Regions from separate parts of the Sphaerospermopsis torques-reginae ITEP-024 genome, predicted to be linked through region 1. Evidence: riboswitches for the same ligand, from Rfam matches in the RefSeq annotation. Region 1 holds a riboswitch; each other region holds the start of a gene.
What was found. A riboswitch is a leader RNA that binds a small molecule or an ion and turns the genes downstream of it on or off. The one in region 1 is predicted to bind cobalamin.
Positions count from the first base shown of each region.

Region 2: it holds a riboswitch for cobalamin, as region 1 does, so the genes downstream of both, K2F26_RS02925 (energy-coupling factor ABC transporter permease) here and K2F26_RS17035 (DUF1636 family protein) in region 1, are expected to answer to the same signal.
Region 3: it holds a riboswitch for cobalamin, as region 1 does, so the genes downstream of both, cobG (precorrin-3B synthase) here and K2F26_RS17035 (DUF1636 family protein) in region 1, are expected to answer to the same signal.

Region 1 covers NZ_CP080598.1:3,659,694-3,661,963, reverse strand. Annotated here, with positions in the region: gene K2F26_RS17040 (TonB-dependent receptor plug domain-containing protein) at 1-844, opposite strand, end outside; gene K2F26_RS17035 (DUF1636 family protein) at 1,049-1,459, opposite strand; cobalamin riboswitch at 1,708-1,850, opposite strand; gene ilvB (biosynthetic-type acetolactate synthase large subunit) at 2,113-2,270, shown strand, end outside.
Region 2 covers NZ_CP080598.1:628,467-630,736, reverse strand. Annotated here, with positions in the region: gene cbiQ (cobalt ECF transporter T component CbiQ) at 1-434, opposite strand, end outside; gene K2F26_RS02930 (energy-coupling factor ABC transporter substrate-binding protein) at 444-746, opposite strand; gene K2F26_RS02925 (energy-coupling factor ABC transporter permease) at 733-1,512, opposite strand; cobalamin riboswitch at 1,535-1,675, opposite strand; partial or broken gene K2F26_RS02920 (YdcF family protein) at 1,741-2,019, opposite strand.
Region 3 covers NZ_CP080598.1:4,820,844-4,823,113, forward strand. Annotated here, with positions in the region: gene K2F26_RS22400 (metallophosphoesterase) at 1-780, shown strand, start outside; cobalamin riboswitch at 863-1,096, shown strand; gene cobG (precorrin-3B synthase) at 1,135-2,270, shown strand, end outside.

The DNA of each region.
Region 1 (2,270 bases):
AGGTATTACGTTTGTCTAAATTAGCTTCTAATTTGAGATTAAAGTTGTTGAACAGTGCATCATTATTTTCTCTTGTTCCTTCAAAGTTAGCTTCAGGAATGCTAAAGGGATAATTATTTTGTGCTTGGGTACGGTTGTAACCAACTACCCAAGAAATATCACCAGATTTGCCACTATTTTGAATGCTTTGTTGGTTGAGTCCATAGGACCCAAAATTAACTTTGGTTTCTGTGGTAATCTGCTCTGTAGGACGACGAGTAACAATATTAATTACTCCACCTATTGCATCTGAACCATAGAGGGTTGAACCACCTCCAGGTAAGACTTCAACTCTTTCAATATTATTACTGGTAAATTCTGAAAGGTCGAAACCTCCACCACCTAAATTATTAATTGGTCTTCCATCCAATAATATTAAAACTTGTCCGGTGTTAGAACCGCGAATAAATTGACCACTTAAAGCGTTGACTTCTGTTCCTACAGTACCATCACCCAAAATACCTGGTAAAAATCGCAGTGCTTCTTTGACTGTTCTTGCACCTTGCGCTTCCATTTCTTCCCCAGTGATGACGTAAACCGGACGGGTAGAATCTTTGACTGTTCCTTCTCGACGAAAGGGTGAAAATACGGGTTCGTTGAGAATACTATCAATCACTGTGATTTCTATATCCGGTTCTTTTTCTTCTGTTTGTGCAATTGGTTGTAAGTCTTGGGCGGAATTTTCAGATTTTGGTGTAACTTCTGTGGCTATGGTGGGGTGATTTTTCCCTAATATCCCGGATGTAATGGTCAAACTGAAAATCAGTATTTGAGTTTCCCATCTGGTAATAAGCTGAGTACGCATTGGTAGTTAAGTCCCTCTATAAGTAAACACTATTGGTCAACAAAGAAAATTTTTCAGCCAGCAGAAAGATAATAATGATTATTATTATCATTCTTTGGGCGCATTTTACAAGCTAGTTTCCAGCTAGTTTCTGGGTTTTTAGTCAGGAGGGGCGGCCGTTCGCCGCCTCAACTTGAGGACTAAAGTCCTAACTACGAACTTTAATTAACAGCAATTTTTGGTGAGTTTTGCCCATTTACTGAGGGGTGGTATTTTGGCTAAGATGCCTGTTTTTAAGGGTTCTGGGCGTTCTGACCAAGGTAGTAAACCCGTGGGGTTAGTGTAGTATTGGGTGGCACATTGCAGGATGGCAGATGCACTATCATCAACTGCTAAGTTACCGAAAAGATAGGTAAATTTCTCTTCTCCTTGGAAAGCGATAACGCAAGCATGGTTGCAAGCACTCATACATTGGACTCCTTGAATGGAGAATTTAGAGTGCAGTTCCCAAGTTTGTGCAAGTTGTTGAAGTTTGTGTAATAGCTGCTGTCCGCCACTTTCACCTATCTTTTTACCTTCTTTCCACACACTGGCGCAGGTTGTACAGACAAATAAAGTATGTTGTTGTTTTTGCATTAATTTTCAGTTGTTGCAGATTGAAATGACGAATTAGCCTCGCGTCCATCTAGGACAGGAAATCATGTAAATATGCAAAGTGAAGGTTTGTATCTATAACCTTCTCAGTAGCTATTGATATGTGTAGGGAAAATTCTACAATCTCATAGAAATTTCTATGGTATCGCCTATATATGAGTCTATGAGACAGTGATACTGTTTGATGAAGAAAGTGTTAATTGTGTTATTCATCTGTACCTCGCAGATGGGAGTATGTTGTCATTGCGGCGGGCATTCTGACTTTGAAGTGTTAACTTCATTACAGCTGCGGGACAGTGCTGGATTCACACCAGGCTTTCCCCGTTACCTCTGATGGCTGTTTCCCACCAGAACCGCTAGGTGGACTGTACCATAGTAGTGATGCAGATTTTCAGATGTTTACAAATTGTAAAGTAATCTGGCATCACAAATACCAATAACCAGATACTCTGACTTCCCCGCTTTTCTAAAGCAAATCCAAATTAGGTGTTTGATAAATTAGTAATAATGTATTGATAATTTAAAAAAGCCACTCAATTAAAAGTGGTTTTTATTTTGGGTGTAGAATTGGATTACCCTGAAATTCTAAATACAAAATCTAAGGCTTAACTTTTAGTTATATTTTGAGGTTAACCGTGCCATCGCCTTCTCAAATCAGTCTCCCACAATCAGAAAATCAGAAGCAGTCCGCTATTTCTAAATCTACCCCTGTAACTCCAAAACGGGAAACAGGCGGTTTCGCTCTGTTAGATAGTCTGCTGCGTCATGGTGTTGAGTATATCTTTGGTTATCC
Region 2 (2,270 bases), 2.2 Mb from region 1:
ATTTCTGTAAATGGCACAGTTAACATGAGGAAATATAAACAAGAAATGGCAGCAAAGGCACGACAAAAAATTGCAAAAGCTTGTATACTGCCACTGTGACTAATGTAAATATATTCAGAACCAAACTTTAACCCATATAATAAATCTCTTTGAATTTGTGAAAAGTTAGCGAGGTTGACCATATTAATTGTTAATGCTGGTAAACTTGTCAACCAGAAAAAACTAGCAAAAATTAACAACCGCAAATAGATTTTCAGAGGAATTTTAGCATAAACTACAGTCCAAATACCCATCCATAATGATAGTAAAATTTGTACAAATGGATGGGTTAAAAGTGCAAGTAACAGCGTAGTAAAGGCAAAGATAATTTTATGTGCTGGGGGAATTTGTCGCAGTTGATTGGTGTAAGCTAAAGTATCTAATTTTAGGCTCATTTTGTAGACTTATTCTTCATGTTTTTGTTGTTGAGAACGTCCCTTGTACAAACCAATAACATAACCAATTACTCCCGCACCTATGGCAGCTTGAGCAGAAAATAATAAACTGGCTACTTCCCCACTAGGAGGTTCAAATATTGATTGAACCCAGGGTTGATATTCGGGTTGAATTTCACTAATGGCGGTTTTTGCTTGGTCATCTGCACCACCAAATTCAGCATTTTTGACTAAAATTAGGGGAGCAAATGCTAAAGCAAAAACAGCTAAGACTAATAACCAATTATTAAACCCTTGTTTAAACTGATTCATTACTTTGAGTTCCCAGTTTGATTAATTTTAGCAATTCTAATTCTTGAGGATTATAGGATTGTAACCAATTCCATACCAACACGGTGAGTAGTCCTTCACTAATAGCTAAAGGAATTTGAGTAATAGCAAAGATACCAGCGAACTTGGTAAATGAAGCGATAAACCCACCAACGGGTGCAGGAAAAGCTAAAGCCAATTGAATAGAAGTGATAATGTAGGTGAGTAAATTTGCGATCGCTGCTGATAAAAATATGGCAATTCTTTGTTTACCACCAAACCGAATAATGAGATGATAGATCCAGTAAGCGGCAAACGGTCCAGCGATCGCCATTGAAAAAGCATTTGCTCCCAGAGTTGTTAAACCACCATGTGCCAATAACAAAGTTTGAAATAATAGTACCAAGCTACCCAAAACTGTCATCGTCAAAGGTCCAAACAGCACCGCACCTAACCCTGTACCTGTGGGGTGAGAACAACTACCTGTCACAGAAGGAATTTTTAACGCTGACAACACAAAAGTAAAAGCACCAGCTAACCCTAACAATAATTTTAATTCTGGGTTAGCTTGAGTAATGCGAGTCAAATTTCGCAAACCGAAAATAAAAAATGGTAATGCTACCACCCACCAAAAAACCGCCCATTGCACTGGTAAAAAACCTTCCATAATGTGCATTGCATAGGCAGGTTTAGGGAAACCAACTACTAAATAAAAACTAATAACTGCCATCAGGGTTAGACTCATCCAACCCCGTTTTTTTATAGACATAATCTGTACCTCGCAGATTGATGTAAAAGTATTCTCATCGGCGGGTATCCTGACTTAACCTAATAATGGTTCACAGTTGCGGGACAGCGCCGGACTTGCACCGAACTTTCCCCCTTGCGTCCAATGACTGCTCCTCATCAGAACCGATGGGAGTAACAATATCATGACTAACGCCAGTTGCTAGTAAAGTTTTGCAAATATAGCAAAAGTCAGGAGTCGTAGGGGCGAAATACATGGTTCTGGAGAACCTTGAGAAATGAGAATAGGAGTTTGCGGAAATTGTTTCCCTAGTTGAGCAACATAAATTTCCCGGATAATACTACCACCAAGCACAAACAAGGCATCTACAGGCTGTAAAGAAGCAGAAACTAAGGTTATAGTAGTAGAAATTAACCAAACCACCAGGATTAAACCCAAACCAAATGTAATCTTTTGTAACAATCGCCACAGTTTTCTGAATCTCATCAGCCAAGAAACTAATGATTTGATGGTAGGTTTGTGCTTCATAACATAGAAAATTAAAGCTTTATTGTTTAATATTGAAAAATCCAGTCATCAAGTCAACAAAGTGCTATCGTAGGAAAAGGATCTTAGTTGAAAAAAGAAAGGAGTGATGAAATTCACACAAATGCTGTGGCTGCTTTAACAGTAAAACCACTTCCATCCCAGCGATATTTATTAATAAAAAGACCGTAATTTCCACATCATTTACAAAGGAACAAATGATGGATTAATCTTAGATTAAGCATAGCTCATAA
Region 3 (2,270 bases), 1.2 Mb from region 1:
TTACCTAAATATCTACAAAACACTAAAATTGTACAACTTTCAGATTTTCATTATGATGGTTTATTACTAGCAGAAGATTTACTCGCACAAGCAATAGATTTCACCAATCAACTCAAACCAGATTTAATAGTATTAACAGGCGATTTTGTTACTCATAATCCCCAACCAATTTATCAACTAGCCAAACAGTTAAAACATCTGCAAAGTCGCGCTGGTGTTTATGCTATTTTGGGCAATCATGACCTTTATTATACTCACTCCCAAACAGAAATTACTAAAGCTTTAACAGGTGTAGAAATTGAGGTACTTTGGAATCAAATCGCCTATCCTTTAGGTTCACATTTAGCATTAGTAGGACTCGCTGATTTCTGGTCTCCAGAATTTCATCCAGCACCTGTAATGAATTCCTTAGATATTCATATTCCCCGTATTGTTTTATCACATAATCCTGATAGTGCAGTAGTTTTGCAAAATTGGCGCGTAGATTTACAATTATCAGGACATACTCACGGTGGTCAAATTGTGATTCCCGGTGTAGGTTCTTTACCAAATTGGATTTCTTCTTCCCGTCACAAAATACCTGAATTGTTTTGGCCTTGGATACCTTTTATGGAGGGTAAATGGCCAAAAGTCGTAGAAAATTGGCAATGGAGTCAAGGACTACATCAAATAACGACAAATCTAGGTACAAATCAATTGTATGTCAATCGTGGTTTAGGAACTTTCCCCCCCGGACGTTGGTATTGTCCACCCGAAGTAACAGCTATTACACTGGTTTAAAGGAGTCAGGAGTCAGGAGTCAGGAGGATGAACAAATAATTTTCTGTTCCCAATTCCCTATTCCCAATTCCCAATTACCTTTCCAAAAATTCTTTCTTATGGTATAGTTCAAAATCTTAGATTTGGGAAACTCCGGTTAAATTCCGGGACTGTGCCGCAGCTGTAAAGCAATGTCAGATTTTAGATTGCTGATTTTAGATGATTGATACTGAGAAAAACCTTGTAACAAAATAAGGGTAATCAGAAAATCCAAAATCCAAAATCTAAAATCCCAAATTGAACAAGTCAGAATGCCAACTCTAGGAAATTTATCCCTGTTCTGTCTCCGCGTCGCACGGGGAAGGAGTGACCATTTTGTTAAGTCCATTTACAGCTTGTCCAGGTTTATTTTACACCACACCAGCCCAAGATGGGATCTTATCTCGCCTAAGAATACCTGGTGGCATTTTGAATAGTGAACAGCTACACGCGATCGCCAATATAGCGGATAATTATGGAGGCAGCTATGTTGATGTTACCAATCGCGCTAATTTACAAATCAGAGAAATTAAACAAGAAATAAATATTGATATTCTCCAGCAATTACAAAAAATGGGATTAGGTTCTATTAATCCTGCTGTAGACCATATTCGCAATATTATGACGAGTCCCATTGCGGGTATAGACTCTCAAGAATTAATAGATACTCATCCTCTAGTGAAAGCTTGGGATGAATACATCACAAAAAATTCCCATTTAGGTGGACTTTCGGCAAAATTTAGCGTTGGCTTTGATGGTGGTGGTAAACTTTCTCTGCAACATTTCCCCAATGATATCACTTTTACTGCTGTTCAGGTTTATCAGGGGGGTAGGAAAGAACCGAAGTTCTTTCCTACGGGGAAATGGGGACATGAATTAGTATATCTCATTTTGCATTTTTGTGGTGGTGAAAAAGAAAAATTTTTTATAAATACAGAAATTTTATTAACACCCGCACAATGTATACCATTTTTAGGTGCTTTAGCAGAGGTTTACTTACAGCATACAGATCCTAGTAGCCGACGTAAACCACGCTTGCGGGAGGTTATTGATAATTTGGGCTGGGAAAATTATTTACAACAAGCTACAGAGTATTTAACTGCAAATAGTTTCCAGGTAGCCAAAGAAATAGCATCTCAAAATCTCACACAAATAAGCAAACTCGCAAATTTACATGATGAAGCTAAACATAATAATCATAAAATCTACCATATTGGCATACATGAACAAAAACAATCAGGATTATATTATATCGGTGTTGTTTTACCCTTGGGACGGTTGCAAACTTGGCAAATGCGGGGTTTAGCTGATTTAGCCGCCAAATATGGTAATAGTAATCTCAGACTCACACCTTGGCAGAATTTACTAATCACAAATATTGCCCAAGAACACATTGCACAAGTGCAAAGAGAAATTGCCCATCTAGAACTGAGTTATTCAGCTACCAACATTAAAAGCGGGTTAGTTTCCTG